2 regions of the Methylobacterium sp. Leaf85 genome follow, and region 1 is predicted to be linked to the other one. Evidence: riboswitches for the same ligand, from Rfam matches in the RefSeq annotation. Region 1 holds a riboswitch; the other holds the start of a gene.
The links. A riboswitch is a leader RNA that binds a small molecule or an ion and turns the genes downstream of it on or off. The one in region 1 is predicted to bind fluoride.
Positions count from the first base shown of each region.

Region 2: linked by a shared signal. The riboswitch ahead of ASF08_RS12010 (voltage-gated chloride channel family protein) and the one ahead of ASF08_RS11365 (voltage-gated chloride channel family protein) in region 1 are both predicted to bind fluoride.

Region 1 is NZ_LMME01000016.1:3,252-12,807, forward strand. It holds gene ASF08_RS11355 (ATP-binding protein) at 1-161, shown strand, start outside; gene ASF08_RS11360 (hypothetical protein) at 396-650, shown strand; gene ASF08_RS11365 (voltage-gated chloride channel family protein) at 688-2,028, opposite strand; fluoride riboswitch at 2,053-2,206, opposite strand; gene ASF08_RS11370 (DUF882 domain-containing protein) at 2,317-3,870, opposite strand; gene ASF08_RS11375 (L,D-transpeptidase family protein) at 4,094-6,175, opposite strand; gene ASF08_RS11380 (sigma-54-dependent transcriptional regulator) at 6,356-7,849, opposite strand; gene ASF08_RS11385 (M3 family oligoendopeptidase) at 8,191-9,556, shown strand, end outside.
Region 2 is NZ_LMME01000019.1:13,411-22,966, reverse strand. It holds gene ASF08_RS12025 (MBL fold metallo-hydrolase) at 1-868, opposite strand, end outside; gene ASF08_RS12020 (2,3-bisphosphoglycerate-dependent phosphoglycerate mutase) at 1,139-1,792, opposite strand; gene ASF08_RS12015 (hypothetical protein) at 1,809-2,414, opposite strand; fluoride riboswitch at 2,538-2,616, shown strand; gene ASF08_RS12010 (voltage-gated chloride channel family protein) at 2,640-4,034, shown strand; gene ASF08_RS12005 (DUF190 domain-containing protein) at 4,045-4,446, shown strand; partial or broken gene ASF08_RS12000 (Na+/H+ antiporter NhaA) at 4,583-5,221, shown strand; gene ASF08_RS11995 (hypothetical protein) at 5,396-5,839, opposite strand; gene ASF08_RS11990 (TetR/AcrR family transcriptional regulator) at 5,860-6,504, opposite strand; gene ASF08_RS11985 (efflux RND transporter periplasmic adaptor subunit) at 6,739-7,815, shown strand; gene ASF08_RS11980 (efflux RND transporter periplasmic adaptor subunit) at 7,812-8,885, shown strand; gene ASF08_RS11975 (efflux RND transporter permease subunit) at 8,973-9,556, shown strand, end outside.

The sequences.
Region 1 (9,556 bases):
CGTTCACGCGCCTGGAGGCCTCGCGCAATCGCCATACCGGCGGTACCGGTCTGGGCCTCACCATCGCCCGGCGCGCGATCCAGGCCGAGGGCGGCAGTCTCACCCTGACCAATCGGGCCAAGGGCGGGTTGCGGGCCGAGCTGATCCTGCCGCGCGTGTAGGTCCAGGGCTCACCTGATACCAAGTCTCACTGACCCTGCCCCATAGGTCAGGGTCAGTGAGGTCCGGCGGACGACCGCCGCCGCGCCGTCGCGCGGGCAGACCTCGATGAGTCAGGCTCATTGAGGTCCGGTATGACACACTTCGTCACGAAGGCGGCGTGCGGGCGTCAAACGGCTTTTCCATCTCCTGGATCGACGCGGCGGAGCAGCCGCGCAACCACGGAGACACCGACCATGACACGCTTCGCACGCAGCCTCGCCGCCACCGGCATCCTCTTCGGCCTCGCGGTTCCGGCCTTGGCCATCGACGGGCACGGCAATGCCAGCAACCCCTCCGTCTCGGTCCCGAACACCGGGACCGTGTCGGGCGGCCCGGCCCATCGCGACGACCCGCGCGTTCAGGAATCCAAGGAGGTCGGACGTGACGGGAAGCCGCTACATTCCGACAAGGATGGCCACGCCCACGGCCACAGCCACGACAAGAAGTGACGATCGGGCGGGAGGTGCGTGGCCGCCTCCCGCCGCTTCAACGCCGGGTGCGCGCCTCGCGCAGGGTGGAGCCGGGCTCGACGGCGCCGCCCTTCGAGACGGCGATGCGCTGCGACAGGTAGATGCCGTGATGGCCCGAACAGGCATAGGCGGCAAAGCACGCGACCGCCATGGCGACGCCGTGCGTGGCCCCGAACAGCTCGATCCCCATCAGCGTGCAGGCGAGCGGCGTGTTGGCGGCGCCCGCGAAAACCGCCACGAAGCCCAGCGCCGCCATCAGGTCGAGGGGCGCCCCCATCACTCCGCCAAGGGCATTGCCGAGGGCGGCGCCGATGAAGAACAGCGGCGTCACCTCGCCGCCCTTGAAGCCCGAAGCCAGGGTGACGACGGTGAAAAGGATCTTCCAGGCCCAGGACCAGGGATGGACCTCCGGGCCGAAGAAGCTCGCGATGCTCAAGCCTCCCGCATTGGCCACGGTGACGCCGAGGCCGAGATAGTCACGGGTGCCGACCGCGTAGACGAGGCCGATCACCGCCAGGCCGCCGAGGACCGGGCGCAGGGGCGCGTAGGGAATCAGGCGCTTCAACCACCCGCCGAGGATGTGGTTGGCCTCGGCGAAGACGAGGGCCACGAGCCCGAAGGCGACACCCGCGACGGCGACTTTCGCCAGTAGAATCGGATCCAGGGCGATGGGGCCGGTCGCATCCGCCAGATAGGCGATGCGGAACAGCGAATGGTGGATGCCCCAGGCCTGGCAGGCCCAGTCGCCGATGACGGCCGCGAGCAGGCAGGGGATCAGAGCGGCATATTCCACCCGGCCGATGGCCAGGACTTCGAGGGCGAAGACGGCCCCGGCGATGGGGGTGCCGAACACCGCCCCGAACCCTGCCGCCACGCCCGCCATCAGCACGATGCGCGTGCCCGCCGGATCGAGCCTGGCCAGGCGCCCGATGGCGCTGGCGAGGCTGGCGCCGAGTTGCACCGCCGTGCCTTCCCGGCCGGCGGACCCGCCGAAGAGATGGGTCACGACGGTCCCGAGGACGATCAGCGGCGCCATGCGCAGGGGAACGCCGCCACCGGGCTCGTGGATCTGATCGACCACGAGGTTGTTGCCGCCCTCCACGCCGCGCCCGACGCGGTGGTAGAGCAGGCCGATGGCAAAGCCCCCCACAGGCAGCAGGAACAGCAGCCAGGGATGCGTGAACCGGGCGCTCGTGGCGACGTCCAGGCACCAGAGAAAGGCCGCGCAGAGGGAGCCCACCACGACCGCCATCGGCACGAGGATCACCGCCCAGCGGGCGAACGCGATCGCCCAGGCCACGCGGACCATCGTGGCGCGCTTCAGATCGGCGATCCGGTTCTTGAAGGAGACAGGCATGGTTCCACCGTCTTGCTGCATGGCAAAAGGGTAGGAATCATCAGCCCTTATGGCGGTTCGGCTGAGTGTCTCTCACCGAACTCCCGCTGCGCCGTCGCACTCCGAGGGAGAACCGACCGTGATCGGGAGTTGTGTGAGGCACTCTTCACGCCCGGCAGAATCCATTGCCGCAGACTTCGTGTCCCGTGGCGGGCAACGCGTCAAGCCTGTTCCGCCCTCTGCGCACCCCATCGCCGCCGCACGGGCGTCGGCCCCGACCCAAGTCGGAGGCCATCAGGTTAGCGAGGATCAGCGCCCGGCAGCCACCGCACGGGTGGACGAGCCGGTGAAGCGCGCGGCGGTGAGGTCGTCGCCTGGGCTACGTCCGGAGAAACGGCTGCGTACGCCGCTCTCCGCCTGGGCGACGAAGCCGGCCGGCGCGGCATCGGCGCGGGCGCGGGCCGGGGCGACGTGAACGGGAGAGGCGCGGCTGGCCGGCGCGGTCTCCGCGGCGGCCACCTCGAACAGGGCGCGCAGCTGCGTGCGTGCATCGGCATCGGCGGCGACGGGCCGGGCGAAACGGGTGGGCGCCGCGGTGACGGGCGGCGGCGCGGCCATCCCGGTGGGCGCGAGGCTCGCCACCTGAATGGCGGGACGCGGCGGCGGCAGGGGCATGGTGAGTGCGGCGGAGACGGCGGCGAATTCCGATGGCCGGCGCGGCGGCAGCGGCACGTCGATCAAACTCGCTTCCGCCTCGGCGGGGATCGCCGGCTTGGAGACGTCCCGAATCTCGGAGACGTCCTGGGTCAGGAGGCTCTGGGCATCGCGTCCGTCACGGCGCAGGAGAGCGCCCTTGAGGGCATCGGAGGCGGCCGGCGCGGCATAGGCAAGCGCCTCGCGGGTGCCCGACTGGTCGTCCGGATCGGCACTGGCCACCAGAACGGTGGGCTTTGCCCGGGCGCGGGCCGGAGCTTCGGGCGGCGGCGCGGGGGTCTTGGAGCCGCCACCGAAGAGGCTGGCGAAGAAGCCCTTGATGCTCGGGCCGTCATCCTCCTCCACCGTCGCGACCTGGGTCACACCGAGCACGGTGCCGCCCCGGGCGAGCACCTCCGCGCGGGCGAGTTCGTAGCCGGGCAGGGGACGGTTGTCGGCGGGCAGATGCACGGTCTTGCCGTCGGGAAACAGGCGCGCCAGCTGGTCGTGGCTCATGCGCGGCCATGAGCGGACGGAGCCGACGTCGAGATGGACGAAGGGCGAGCCGGCATGGGGATACCAGCCGACACCGCCGCGCTGCATCCGCATGCCGACCGCGCGGAGCTGGTCGATGGAGACATCCGGCAGGTAGAAATCCATCGCCTTGCCGAGCATGTGCTGGCTGAACTCGGCCACCGCACGCGACCGGCGGCGCAGCATGGCGTTGGTACCCGGCGACCGATAAGCCGAGACCACGGTGATCGGCTCCTGCGAGCCCACAGACCGATAGGCCTCCCACACCGTGTCGAACAGGCGGGGATCCATCTTGGTGGGCTCGTCCAAGCGCCAGTCGCGCAGCATCCAGTTGAGCTGCTCCAACGCCGCCCGGTCGTAGCGCCCGTCACGCTTGAACGTGATCGTGGCGCTCTCTTTCGTATGGGTATGGTAGATCGAGAGAGTGCGGGTATCGCCGTTGGCGACCGCATCCTGCGTCCCTCGCGTGCCCGCGCCGAGCGCCAGGGCGATGCCCGACGCCGCGACGATCGAACGGCGCAGGCGGCGATGGGAGAAGGCGTCGCGGAGATAGCCCCGAAGGCGAGAGATCGGCTGGGTGGATCGGTCGGCCGGCTGGGCCTCTTCACGCAGCGGAATGCCCACGATCGTCCTCACCTCTGCCAGACCACGCGTTGGCGCGTGGATCATGGTGAACGCAAGGTTACCGAAAACCGTAAACGAAAGGTTCTCGGATCCTCAGCCATTCGCCGGTCGACACAACGGCTAGGTTTGAACCGTGGCGAAATCGTGCCGGCCCGCCGCCCTGATTCAGCATCGACAAGAGCGGCGGCGCACATTCCTCGCCGCGTGACATTCGCGCAACGACACCGGCGGCGCGTTACCACCAGCCGCGGGAGACAGGGGCAGGGGCCGGTACCGGTCCCCACGGATCGACAGGGGCCGCTTCGGCGGATCTGGCCGCCGGTGCCCTGACCGCCCGCGCGGGATTGGCGCCGGACGGGGCGGGGTGCGATGCGGCGCGGCGAACCTCCGGCGAAGCCCCGGCCGCGCCCGGCGCCGACGTCGAAGGCCGCGCCGCGACCTTGGCCGGCGCTTTCACCGGCGCCTTGGCGACGAGCAGGTTGCCCGGAGCGAGACCGAGGGCGATCTTCATGCGCGCATCGTGACCGTAGAGATCCGAAAACGTGCGCAGGGATCCGCGCTCGTCCGCATCGAGGGTGAAATAGGCGAGATGCACCGGCAGCTTCTCGGGCAGGCGGATGGTGCGCTCGCCCTTGCCGATGAGCTTCTTCAACCGCTCGCTCGACCACGCTTCGGGAAGCACCGAGTCGGCGAAACGGAAGGGATCGTCCACGCGCACGCAGCCATGGCTCATCGCCCGCTGGGAGGCGGAGAACAGCGAACGGTTGGGTGTGTCGTGCAGGTAGACGGCATGGTTGTTGGGGAAGAGGAACTTGATGAACCCGAGCGCATTCCGCTCGCCCGGCGGCTGGCGCACCGAGATGTTGCCGTTGCGATAGACAACCTCGTAGCCGCGACGGGCAGCGTAGTTCGGGTCGCGGGCCAGGGCAGGCAGGAACTCGTTCTTGAGGATCGAGGGCGGCACGTTCCAGGACGGGTTGACGACGGCGTATTCCATCATCCCGGAGAAGACCGGCGTCGGCGTCTCGGCCTTGCCGACGATGACCCGGGTCTCGTCGCGCTGCGTGCCGTTGCGGACCACCCGCAGGCGGAATTCGGGGATGTTGACCAGGACGTAGTCACGACCGAGGTCGCTCGGCAGCCAGCGCCAGCGCTCCATGTTGACGAGGACGGTCGCCTCCTCGTCGCCGACGCGCGAGGATGACTCGGCCCGGCCCAGGGCGGCGACGGTCTGCGGCGTGAGCGTGCCGGTGATCGGCAGGCCGCGGCCGCGCTGGAACTTCGCCACGGCAGCGGACACGTTCGCATCGAACGTATCCGGCTCGCCGGAGGCGGCGTCGAGGGTGCCGGCGGTCCGGGTCGGCAGGCCGAAATGGCGGCGTAGCGCGGGGACGCGGGGATCGTTCATGCCGACCTTGAGCACCGGCCCGGCGGGAATTGCGACGGGCGATGCCGCCATGGGCGCGCTATGGAGATTGCGCAGGCTGGCGAGCCGCGCCTTCAGAGCGAGGTAGCCGGCCTGCGCCGGGTTGTAGCCCTGCAGCACGGTACCGGCTTGCGGCCCGGCGCTGGCGACGCGCGTCAGGACGGCGTCTGCGCCGGGGATGTCGAGGGTGGGCGTGATCAGGCGGGATATGGCGGACAGGTTGATGCGCGCCCCGCGTGCGTCCTTGGCGTAGAGCACGATGGCGGCCGAGAGTTTCAGCTCGATCTCGGCGGTCTGGGCCTCGGTCAGTCCCTGCGTGCCGATGACCGGCACCGGATAGGCCTGGACGTTGAGGCCGTCCTCGGCTGCGAGGGAAAGGCGGGACGCGGCGGCCTTGGCGGCGGGAGTGAAGGCGCCATCGACCACCCAGACCGGCTTGAAGGCACCGAGCCCGTAGAAGGCCTGCATCGCCTCCCGGTCCTTGGTGCTCAGCCGTGCGAGGAGAGGGGCCGGATCGGCGAGGCGGGCGGCGAGGGCCGCCCCCATCGGGTCGGTCGGCACCGGAGCGGCGGCCACGGCGCCAGCGGGTTCGGAGCCGGCCTCGGCGTTCGTGGTCTCCGCCTTGCCCGTCTCGGGTGGGCTCGCTGGCGTTTGGGCGGCCTCTCCCGCTGCGGCGGGTTTGGCCGGGTCGGGGGAGGGCGATACCGGCGCGGAGATCGCCCCGGTCGCCACCCTGTCGCCTTGCCCCTGCTCGGACGAGACCGATGGCGCGGCAGCGCTCTGCACCACGGATGGAGCCGGATCGAGCCGGGGTTCGGCCTTTACCGCGTAGCCGACACAACCCGCCATCAGGGCAGCCAGTGCGACGGAGGCGGAGCGCGAAGCGCCCATGATGAAACTCCCGGAACCGGCCGCAACGGCCGTGTTTGAGCTCAAAACAATCGCTGCTTGCGCCACCGCTTGCAACGGCGCGCGGGCAACAGTGGAAGCCTGGCGTGCGCCGGAGGCCGGAAACGCAGTGCCGTGACGCACATCCCAATTCAAAGGATGCGAAGGGATCGCCCCCGTGTCTCAGGCAGCGGCTTCGTCGCCCTTCTCGTCGCCGTCGAGACCGAGATCCTTCAGCTTGCGGTAGAGCGTCGAGCGGCCGATGCCGAGGCGCCTCGACACTTCGGACATGCGGCCCCGGTAATATTGCAGGGCGAAGCGGATGATCTCCGCCTCCAACTCGTCCATCGGTTTCATCTCGCCGGACTCCTCGGTGACGAGGGTCATGGCGTGGGGGTCGCGGACCTCCACGCGGACGATCTCGCGCACCGGCTCCGGAGTCCCGGCATGGACCATGGGCTGGACCGGGGCGGCCGGAATGCGCACGTCGAACCCTTCGACCTGGGCGGCGATCTGCGGGAACTCGGCCACGGTGAGCTCGTCGCTATCGGCGAGCACCACCGCGCGGAACAGGGCGTTTTCCAGCTGTCGGACATTGCCGGGCCAGCCGTAGCGGCTGAGCAGCGACATCGCCTCCGGCGTGATCGCGCGGACACGCTTGCCCTCCTCGGCGGCGAAGCGCGCACAGAACGAGCGCACCAGATCCGGGATATCCTCGCGGCGCGCCCGGAGGGGGGGCAGGGTCATCGGGAAGACGTTCAGGCGGTAGTACAGGTCCTCGCGGAAGCGGCCCTGCTTCACGAGGTCGAGGAGCGAGCGGTTCGTGGCCGAGATGAGGCGGATGTCGATTCGGACACTGCGCTTGGCGCCCACCGGATCGACTTCCCCCTCCTGCAGGGCGCGCAGGAGCTTCACCTGGGCATCGAGGGGGAGTTCGCCGATCTCGTCGAGGAACAGCGTACCGCCCGACGCCTCGACGAACTTGCCCACATGGCGCTCGGTGGCGCCGGTGAAGGCGCCCTTCTCGTGCCCGAACAGGGTCGATTCGACGAGGTTGTCGGGAATCGCGCCGCAATTGACCGTGACGAAGGCCTTGCCGCGCCGGTCGCCCGACCCCTGGATCGCGCGCGCCAGCACCTCCTTGCCGACACCGGATTCACCCTCGATCAACACCGGGATGTTGGACTTGGCCGAACGCTCGGCCAGCCGGATCACGCGCTCCATGTCGGGGCTACGCGAGGACAGGTCCTTGAAGGTGAGCGAGCCGGAGGCGCGCCGCCGCATGCGCCGGACCTCCTCCTCGAGCTGATCGACCTTGAGGGCGTTCTTGATCGAGACCTGGAGCCGTTCGGCACCGGCGGGCTTCACCACGAAATCGGTGGCGCCGGCCCGCATGGCGTTGACCACCGCATCGATGGAGCCGTTGGACGTCTGGACGATGACGGGGATGTCGAGACCCGACTGGCGCATCTGGGCCATGACCCCGAGACCGTCGAGGCCGCCGGGCATCACCAGATCGAGGAGCACGACGTCGATCGGTTCGCCCGAACGCAGCAGGGACAACCCATCCTCGCCACTCTCGGCGACCTTCACCTCAAAACCGAGGCGACGCACCATCGCTTCGGCGAGCCGGCGCTGGACGGGATCGTCGTCGACGATGAGGATCGTTGTCGACATGCGGGGAGCCTCGACCGTGTGCTGAGAAAGGCGATCGTCCCAGGGATATCGCCCTGCGAGTCGGCCACCGGTGTTTCGTTTCGATCCGTAGGGTGAGCGAAGAGCGTAAAGCTGCTCTTAACGACGATCCCACTTTCTTCCCTGATGGTCCACTCCCCGGCCGAGGCGGGGCGAACGAGGGACATGCCGGAGATTCGTTGCGGCCGAATGGGCCGAATCGGTTGATCACGGAGCCTCACCGCTCGATATCAGCGGAAACGGCGGGGAAACGCCGCTTCAGGATCAAAGACATCATGTCGAGTCGTGCCGTCGTCCATGCCAGCCTCTCAAGCGCCGCCCGGATGCCGGCCGGGCAACGATCGGAAGGAACGAACGTCGCGCGGGCGGCCGCTCTCGCCCTCGACCTCGGCTCGCTTCCCGAATGGGATCTGAGCGACCTCTATTCCGGGATCGATTCGCCGGACTTCCGCGCCGACCTGATCCGGGCGGAAGAGGAATGCAGCGCCTTCTCGGAGCGCTACGGCGGCGTCATCGCCGAGATCGCCGGCGGACCCGACGCGTCCGCTCGCCTCGCCGAGGCGGTGGCGGCCTATGAGGCGATCGAGGATCGGCTCGGCCGTCTGATGTCCTTCGCCGGCCTGGTCTACTCCGGCGACACCACGGACGAGCGGCGCCAGAAGTTCTACGGCGACACCCAGGAACGGCTGACCACGGCCTCCGGTCACCTGCTATTCTTCGCCCTGGAGATCAACCGGGTCGATGACGGCGTGATGGACGCCGCCATGGCGGATGGTCCCCTGGCGCATTACCGCCCCTGGATCGAGGATCTGCGCCGCGAGAAGCCGTATCAGCTCGACGACCGCACCGAGAAGCTGTTCCTCGAAAAGTCGGTCACCGGGCGCTCCGCCTGGAACCGGCTGTTCGACGGGACGATCGCGTCCCTGCGCTTCCCGCTGCAGGGCGAGATGCTCACCCTCGAACCGACGCTCAACAAGCTGCAGGACCCGGACGGGGCGGTCCGCAAGGAAGCGGCCGGAGCCCTGGGCGACGTATTCCGCACCAATCTGCGGACCTTCGCCCTCATCACCAACACCCTGGCCAAGGACAAGGAGATTTCCGACCGCTGGCGCGGCTTCAAGGACGTCGCCGACGACCGGCACCTCTCCAACCGGGTCGAGCCCGAGGTGGTGGCGGCCCTGGTGGACGCCGTCCAGGCCGCCTATCCGCGCCTGTCGCACCGCTACTACAAGCTGAAGGCCAAGTGGTTCGGGGTGGACGTCCTGCCCTATTGGGACCGCAACGCCCCGCTGCCGCGGGTCGAGCAGCGCACCATTCCCTGGGCGGAGGCGCGCGACATGGTGCTCGACGCCTACGGCGCGTTCTCGCCGCGCATGGCCGACATCGCCAAGACCTTCTTCGACCGCCGCTGGATCGATGCGCCGACGCGGCCGGGCAAGGCGCCGGGCGCCTTCGCCCATCCCACCGTGCCCTCTGCACATCCCTATGTGCTGGTGAACTACCAGGGCAAGCCGCGGGACGTCATGACCCTGGCGCACGAACTCGGCCACGGGGTGCATCAGGTCCTCGCCTCACATAACGGTGCGCTGATGGCGCCGACGCCCCTGACGCTGGCCGAGACCGCGAGCGTGTTCGGCGAGATGCTCACGTTCCGGCGCCTGCTCGCCGCCACCACCGATACGGTTCAGC
Region 2 (9,556 bases), on a different contig from region 1:
CGACGGACGGGAACGGCAGGTGCGTGGCCACTAACTGTTCCCTGGTCCCGGCTAATTCCCGGAGAAGACGGATCCGAACGCGGGCTGCCTCCTCGGGGTCGTGCTCGAAACCGTTGTGCCAGCTGGGCTGGTCGAAGCCTACCGGAAAGATGGCGTCGCCGGCGAACGTGAGCCGCTCTCCGCCGGATGTCACGCGGACCACGCTGTGCCCGGGGGTGTGGCCCCCGGTGCGATGGACTACCACCCCCGGCGCGACCTCATGCGCATTCTCGAAGGTTCGCAGATGGCTGCTGTATGCCTCCGAGAACCGTTTGGCGGTGGATCGCAGGGCGTCCGGGAAGCCCGTCGGCATCGAGGTGCGGGAGAAATCGGGTGCTTCCCAGAACGCGACCTCGGCGGCCGCCACGTGGATCTGCAGGTCGGGCCGCAACTGTTCCTTCACCCCGTCGATGAGGAGCCCGCCGATATGGTCCATGTGCATGTGCGTCAGCACCAGGTCGGTCACGGACGCCAGATCGATTCCGCCCGCTTCCAGACGTTTGACCAGCTGGCCGGCTCGCGGCAGATCCAGGTTCGGATCCAACCCGAGTCCGGCATCGATGAGGATGGTCTGCTCGCCGCTTCGCACCAAAACGGCATTCAGCGGCCAGTCGAATGCGTCCGGCGCTAGGAACATGTCGTCCAGCCATTCCGCCCGAAGCGCTGGGTCTGCATTGTGAGCGAGCATTGCCGTCGGAAGGGGCAAGACCCCATCGCTGACGACCAGCACGTCGATCTCGCCGATGCGCACCGCGTATCGTGACGGCACCAATTCCTCCGAACTTGGACGCGCTCGGTGAGGATCTCTCGTATCGGTTTGGCCGGTCATTGAAGTGTCCATGGTCGCCCCTTGATCGGGACGCGCGGACATCCGGCTCACTAGGATCCGGAAACGCGCGCCTTCACACAGGACGAGACCGGGTCCGCGAATGTGACATGTGTTGTCAGGGATCGAGGCCGGTGGATGACCGCTTCGGTCGAAACGCCCTCAAGGATACGGTCTTCCTTCCACACCTCTTGGCCGTGGCGCAGACGGGCGGGTCCCGACCCAATTTCGCCGCTCAAGGTAACGCGCGCTGGACCCGGAAGCAGTCGTCCGCTAGCCGATCAGCCAGCGCGAAACGATGGCCGTGTCGAGCCCGAACCCGTAGATCCGAATTGATCCGGTCGCAAGTTTGAGAGATTCGATCGCGTTCGGCCCTAATCCTTCGAGGGCCATCACCAGGGCCCGCAACGAGTTGCCGTGGGCGACGACCAGCGTCGGACCCCGCATCGTCGCCGGCTGGATATGCCTCAGGTAAAAGGGCACCACCCGGGCAACGGTGTCGCGGAGGCTCTCGCCCCCGGGCGGAGTACCCGCATAGGAGCGCCTCCAGCCCTCGATCCGTTCCGGCCCGAAACGCAGGGCGGCGGTCGCCTTGTCGAGCCCGCTCATGTCGCCGTAATCGCGCTCGTCCAGGGCTGCGGTGCGGTCGGGGACCAGCGCGGGCTGACCGAGGGCATCGAGCGCCAGGCGCGCGGTGTCGATGGCCCTCGACAGGGTCGAGGTGAATGCCGCGTCGAACCGGAAGCCCTCCCGTCCGAGGTGCGATCCGGCCGCCTCGGCTTCCCGTCGCTCCCTCTCGGTCAGGGGCGCGTCGATCATCCCCGTGAACAGGCCTTCGGCGTTCGCCCGGCTCTCGCCGTGCCTGACCAGAACCAGCTGTCGGATCGGTGGATGTTCGACCGAGGCGACCACGGAGGCTTGCGTCAATGTCTCGCTCGACCGCTTAGGATTGCATGATGGCAAGCGACGTGAAGTAGGCGCCGTAACCCAGCACCATGACGGCGGCGACACCGTCGAGGACGTAGGGCGTCACCTTCCGGTAGACCCCGGTCCCGCCAAGGACGAGCCCCGCTCCGACGACGACGGCCAGGCCGAGACCGACGCCGAGCGTTGCGGTCCCCGCGCCTTCGCGTAGCGCCACGCCGAGCCAGACCACGAGGATCTCCAACCCCTCGGCGACGAGGGCCCATGCCGCGACGCCGAGGCCCGCCGCGTTCAGGGGGCGGTTCCAGTGCCCATCCACCGACGCGGCCGCATCTCCCGCGCGCCGTTTCGAATACCCGTCGACGAACTCGTAGGCGAGGTAGAGGCCGAAGCCGAGAAGCAGGACCGCCGAGATCCAATCGATCACGTTCAGCGCCAGAAGGTAGGCCGCCGAGCGAAGGGCGACCGCGAGCGCGGCAACGGCGAGCGCGCCGACGACGGAGCCAGCAAGGATGCTCCGCCATCCGAACCGGTAGGCGCCGGTCAGCATCACCGAGGCGGCGATGAAGAGTTCGGTGAAGGTCACCTGGAAGGTGATCAGGGCACCGAGCCACGAGATGGTCATGAATGGGTCCCCGGGGTTGGCTCGCCCGCTCCTATCACCGCTGGCCGACCCGTTCGCGGATTTCGTGGCGCCCGACCTCCATCGATCCCCCGGGATTGACCGCCTTGAGGCAATCGCGAATAAGCCCAGCACGGTAATGGTGTCTGCCGGGCTTTGAGCCGAACCGCCGATCCCTGATGCGGCTGATGACTCCTACTTTTCGCGCTTTTGCGAACTGGAGGAGTCATGCGCGCGTCGTTCCGGAACCTTTTCCACGACCTCGATCTAGCCGGCTTCCTGCGGACACGCCGGTCGCACGCCATCTCGGTGGCGCGCTGGTCGGTCATCCTGTTGCCGATGGCCGTTGCCGTGGGCACCCTCTGCGCCGCCTTCCTGTGGAGCCTCGACGCGGCCACCGAGGCGCGCTTCGACCATCCCTGGCTGCTGTTCCTGCTTCCCGTCGGCGGTTTCGCCGTGGGTCTTCTCTATCTTCTGTTCGGGAAGAGCGTGGAGGCCGGCAACAACCTCATCGTCGAGGAGATCCACGATCCGGACGGCGGCGTGCCGCTCCGGATGGCGCCGCTGATCTTTCTCGGCACCATCGTCACGCACCTGTTCGGTGGGTCGGCCGGGCGCGAGGGCACTGCGGTGCAGATGGGCGGAAGCCTCGCCAGCGGCTTTGGCAAGCTCTTCGGGGTGGATGCGGCCGGGGTCCGGGTCCTCCTGATGGCGGGCATCGCCGCCGGCTTCGGTGCGGTCTTCGGCACCCCCATCGCCGGTGCGGTGTTCGCGCTGGAGGTGCTCGCGGTCGGTCGCGTCGAGTATGCCGCCCTGGTACCCTGCCTCCTCGCCGCGGTGGTCGGCGACTGGACCTGCCAAGCCTGGGGCATCCACCACGGATTCTACCACGTCGACTTCCTCGCCGGCGGCGCGAAGGCCCTGACCGTCGATCCACTGCTTCTCGCCAAGGTCGCCGTCGCCGGCGTCGCGTTCGGCCTCGTCGGTTTGCTGTTCGCGGAGGCCAACCACCTCCTCGGCGGGTGGCTCAAGCGCTTGGTCCCGTACGGACCGCTTCGCCCGGTGATCGGCGGTCTGGCCGTGATCGGCCTCGTCTACGCCCTCGGGACGCGCGACTACCTCGGGCTCGGCGTCTCGGCGGCCGACCCCGGCGGGATGACCATCAACACCTTCTTCGGTCCGGACGTGCACCCCTGGAGCTGGGCCCTCAAGATCTTGTTCACGGTCGTGACCTTGAGCGCGGGGTTCAAGGGCGGCGAGGTCACCCCCCTGTTCTTCATCGGGGCCGCGCTCGGCAACGCCCTGGCCGGATTGCTCGGCGCGCCGGTGGACCTGTTCGCGGCGCTGGGGTTCGTCGCGGTCTTCGCGGGCGCCGCCAACACGCCGCTCGCCTGCACGCTGATGGGCATCGAGCTCTTCGGCGCGACGCACGGGGTCTACCTCGCGGTGGCCTGCTTCCTCGCGTACCTCTGCTCGGGCCACAACGGCATCTACCTGTCGCAGCGCATCGCCGTCCCGAAGGCGGCGACAGGCATCGCCGGCGGCGCGACCTTGCGCGAGGCGCGGTCGGGGCGCGCGCCGGCCGTCGGGCCCCGGCCCGCCCCCTCGTCCACCGTCCACTGAAGGAGCCGACATGAACGCTTCGCATCGCGTCGTCGCGACCGAGACCGGCATGATCCGGATCTACATGAGGCCCCGGGACCGGGCGGGCACCGGTCGGACCGGATGGTTTTCCGGCGGCAGGCCGCTCTATCGGGAGCTCGTCGCCCAGGCCAAGGCGGAGGGCCTCATGAACGCCGTCGCCCACCAGTCCCACCACGGCTACAGCAACCATGGGCCGATCCAGGACGATGGGGCCGAGTCGCTCAACCCCGAGCTGACCATGTGCGTCGAGCTGATCGGTACCTGCGAGCAGCTCGAAGGCTTCTGCGGCCGGCACGGTGCCCAACTCGCGAACAAGGTCATCGTCTACAAGCACCTTGAGCACTGGAGCGTCAGCCATGTCGGCGTCGGCGCGGCGGGGCGGGCTGCCTGACCTGGACCGTCCCGGGCCGTTCCAGGCATCGGAGCGCCGGATAGGCCAACGGATGCGATAGCCGGCCATGGGTGCGCGGTCCGACCTTCGGACCGGCAGGCTTCAGCGCTGGTCGGACCGCCAGCGCGGGAGACCTATGCCCTTGCCGCTTCGCCCGATCTCCGCCCTGCGTAACGTCCTCCAGGGGGAGGCATCCGACGGCCTGATCCTGATGGCGAGCGCCGCCCTGGCGCTCGCCATCGCGAACTCCGGCTGGTCGGACGCCCACTTCCCAGTCCTCAAGACATACGTCGGCGGCCTCAGCGTCCTGCACTGGGTCAACGATGGTCTGATGGCGGCGTTCTTCCTGCTCGTCGGCCTGGAGATCAAGCGGGAGGTCCTTGATGGGCGCCTGCTGACCTGGCCGGACCGAGTGCTGCCTGGCGTCCCGGCGCTTGGCGGCAGGGTCGCTCCGGCGCTGATCTACGTCGCGGTGAACCGGCACTCGCCCGAGACCCTGCGCGGCTGGGCGATCCCGACCGCGACCGACATTGACTTCGCCCTCGGGGTGCTGGCCCTGCTCGGATCGCGGGTGTCCGTGTCGCTCAAGATCTTCCTGACCGCGCTCGCCATCATCGACGACCTCGGGGCGGTGCTCATCATCGCAGCCTTCTACACCGCGGACCTGTCGCTTCCGATGCTCGCCGGGGCGGCGGCCGTGTTCGCGGTCCTGTTCGGCATGAACAAGGCGGGGGTGAGCCGGCTGACGCCCTACCTCGTCCTCGGCGCCGTGCTGTCTTATCCCCCCCCTGCTGCATCCGGACCATCAAGCATGGTTGCCAATAAATTATTGAATACCGAATTTACCGGAAAATAAGTGCCCTATCGATTATAAAACTCGGATGTGTATTTTTGTGACCGTTCCCTATCGGATCTATTGTGGTGCGTGCCACTGCGTTTCGGGGGCGTTCTAGATACGGAGAACTTCAAGTTCCCGTCTGCAGGTCTCGCCGAAGTCGGCGAGGGGGTCCGCGTCCTTCCCCTGTCTGATCCTGTCCTGGATCTCGGCGAAGGTCAGGTTCGGCGAGGCATAGATGGCGACCACCTGTGAAAGCAGCCGCTCGGCCGCCTCGATCACCGGGCGCGTCGACCTCAGGCGCATGCGGCCGATGAGGGCGAACATGCCGACGACCACCTCCGGGCCCTCTGGGTCGTGGGTGATCGCGTCGGCCAGACACTTCGACGCCTCGGCGATGAACTCGTCGTAGAGCGCCTCGCGCTTCCCCGCCTCCTGCACCTGCCATTGCGCCTTGCGCGCGCCGTTCTGGGTCAGCCACGTCGTCACCAACGACGAGGCCGCGCCCACGAGGGAGCCGGCCAGGCCGGTGGCGGCCGTAAGGACCGCGATTTCCATGACGTCCTCCTGATCGAATCTCAGCGACCTTCGCCTGCGCGACCCACGACGAGGGTCCGTTCAAGCATGTCGAGGTGGGCGTCGAAGTAGGCGGCCATATCCATGGGGTAGGCATCCCCGAACTGCGTGCGCCAGATCGAGGCGGACACGGCCGCTGCCATCATCAGGTTCGGGAACTCGCTAGCGGCGACAGGCCGGAATTCGCCGCGTTCCACACCGTAGGCGAGGACGGCGGCCAACCGGGCGTTCACCGGCCCGATGACCTCGTCGTGCCACCGCACAGCCAGTTCCGGAAAGCGTGTCCCGTCGGCTAGCAGCAGCCGGAGCAACTCCCGGCCGCGTCGGTCATGGACCAGGGCGTCGTAGACGAACCGGAAGTAGGCCCGGAGGATCTCCATCGCCGGGCCCTTCGGATTGGTCGCCAAGCTGGCGAGTAGGTCGAGGGTGGGCTGCACCATTTCCTTGAAGGTGGCGACGAAAAGATCCTCCTTGCTCGGGAAGTAGAGGTAGACCGTGCCCTTCGTGATCCCGGCGCGCAGGGCCACGTCGTCGACCCGCGTCCCGGCGAAGCCCTTTAGGGCGAACTCCTCGAACGCCGCCTCCAGGATCTCGCCCGGTCGCGCTTCCTTGCGTCTTTGCCTGGGTCCGACCGCCACCTTGCTCATTGCATTCCTTGTTGACTGACTGGTTAGTTATTAGTAGATCATGGGCATCCCGGCAAGCGCGTCGCCGTCATGGCCGTATCGCCGCCCCGGGAAAACCTTTTCGCCCCATCCCGGGGCACCGGAATGGCCGTCGCCCCCTCCTCAGGTTCGACGGCCAAGAAGGAGCGGCTGCTCCGCCCCCTCGCAGCCGCTCCTTCGCCTCCCATCCACGCGGGTGACACGGAGCCCGATCCCATGATGACCCGCCTGACGCTTGTTTCGGTCGCGCTGCTCGCCGCCGCCGATGCGGTTGCGGCCGACGGTCGGCCTACGACCGAGGCGGTCTCCGTGAAGACGGTCACCGCGATCCGCACCCCGGTCTCGGAGGACGTGGTGCTGAGCGGGGACATCCAGGCGAAGTATCTATCCAACGTCTCCTTCCGCGTGACCGGCAAGATCGCGGAGCGCCTTGCCGAGGTCGGGGACCACGTCCAGGCCAATCAGGTCATCGCGAGGCTGGAGCCGCAGGAGCAACAGGTCAACGTCGACACCGCCCAGGCCGCGCTGAACTCCGCCGAGGCGCTCCTCACACAGGCCAAGGTGAACTTCGAGCGCCAGCAGACCCTGATGAGGAGCGGCTACACCACCCGCACCACCTACGACGGGGCGGAGCAGCAGCTTCGAACGACGCAGGCGTCGGTCGATTCGGCCCGGGCGGCCCTCGGGACGGCCAAGGAGCAGTTCACCTACACCGAGCTTCGAACCGGCGTGGCCGGCATCATCACCGCCCGCAGCGCGGAGGCGGGCCAGGTGGTCTCCTCGGGCCAGACCGTGTTCACGCTGGCGCAGGACGGGAGTCGCGACGCCGTCTTCACGGTCCCGACGATCCTGCTGGAGCCGCCCCCTGAGAGCCGGAAGGTCGACGTCTCGCTCCAGGCCGACCCGCGCGTGACCACCGTCGGGACCGTGCGGGAGATCTCCCCCACCGTGGACACGAACTCCGGCGGCGTCCGTGTGAAGATCGGTCTCGACACGGTGCCGGCCGGGATGTCGCTGGGGGCGGTGGTCCTCGGACGTGCCCGCCTGCGCCCGCGGGATGCGGTGACCCTGCCGTGGAGCTCGCTCTTCCGTTGGAAGGACGCGTCGGCGGTCTGGGTCCTCGACCCGGGAACGGGGAGCGTGTCGCCCAAGCCCGTCGAGATCGACCGCTACGAAGGCTCGGGCATCGTCCTCGCCGGTGGCGTCGAGCCTGGCGAGGAGGTCGTCACCGCCGGCATCCAGTTCCTGTCACCGGGCCGAAAGGTCACCGTCGCCGGAAAGGGCACGCCGTGAGCCGCCTCGTCCTCCCCATCGCCGTCCTCGTCGTCCTTTCGGGCTGCAAGGAGCAGAAGGCCGAGGCCCCGCCGCCGGTCCGCCCGGTCCTGACGACGACCGTGGCACTGGAGGAAGCCCGGATATTCGGCCCCTTCGCGGGCACGGTCCAGCCACGCTACGAGAGCCAACTCGGCTTCCGGATCGGCGGTCGCATCGTCGCCCGCGACGCCTTCGTCGGCGACCAGGTCGCCAAGGGCACGCGGCTCGCCGCCCTCGATCCCACCGTGCAGCAATTCGCCCTGGTGCGGGCCCGCGCCGACTTGGCCGATGCCCAGGCGCAGGTGAAGAACGCCTCGGCCGCCGAGGGGCGGCAACGCATCCTGTTCGAGAACAACAGCGCCGTGACGCAGGCCCAGCTCGACGGGGCGGTGGCCAATCGCGACACCGCCGACGCCCGGCTGGCCCAGGCCAAGGCCGCCCTGCAGAAGGCCACGGACGAGCTCGGCTACGCCACGCTCACCGCGGGCTTCGACGGCGTCGTCACGGCGTGGAGCGCCGAGGTCGGGCAGGTGGTCCCGCCGGGGCAGGTGGTGGTCACGATGGCGCGTCCCGACGTGCGTGAGGCCGTGGTCGACATCCCGGACGATCTGATCGACGAATTGCCGAAGGACATCGAGTTCACCGTCCGGCTTCAGGAGGTGCCCGAGGTCACCGCCTGGGCCCGCGTGCGCGAGATCGGTCCCCTGGCCGAAGCCTCGACCCGGACGCGACGCGTGCGCATGTCCCTGATCGATCCGCCCGACGGTTTCCGCCTCGGCAATACCGTCACGGTCGCGTTCGAGCGCCCGGTCTCCCCGCGCTTCCCCGTGCCGTCGACGGCCCTCGTCGAGGACGACGGCCATGCCGCGGTCTGGGTCGTCGCCCCGGATGGCAGGACCATCAACCGCCGCGAGGTCACGATCCTGGAACGCGAGGAGGGTCGCGCCTTCGTCGGCACCGGTCTCAAGGCCGGCGAGAAGGTCGCCGTCGCCGGCGTCCACGGCTTCGCCGAGGGCCAGGCGGTCCGGCTTCCCGAGACCGGCCTCTAGGCCCGATCCGCCTCGCCCTTCCCCTTCAATCGCCCTTTCCGTTCACCCGCGGGTCCCGGACCTGTCGCGCCTCGCGAGGATGCGCCGATGAAATCCTTCAACATCTCGGAATGGGCGCTGTCCCACCGGTCCTTCATCTGGTTCCTCATGGCCATCGCCCTGTTGGCCGGGGCCATGGCCTACACCAAGCTCGGGCGCGAGGAGGACCCGGCCTTCGCGATCAAGACCATGGTCGTCCAGGCCCGCTGGCCGGGCGCCACCATCGACGAGACGCTCCAACAGGTCACCGAGCGCATCGAGAAGGAGGTCAAGCAGATCAACGCGGTCGATTACACGAAGAGCTACACGACCCCGGGCCAGACCACGGTGTTCGTGAACCTTCGCGAGACCACGCCCCCCAAGACCATCCCGTGGCTGTTCTACCAGGTGCGCAAGCGCCTCGGCGACATCCAGGGCACGTTCCCGCAGGGCGTCCAGCCGCTGGGCTACAACGACGAGTTCGGCGACGTGTTCGGCAACATCTACGCCTTCACGTCGGACGGCCTCTCGATGCGTCAGCTCCGCGACTACGTCGAGCAGGTGCGCACCGGCGTCCTGGCCGTGGAGAACGTCGGCAAGACCCAGGTCCTGGGCGCGCGCGACGAGGTGATCTACCTCGACTTCTCGGTGCG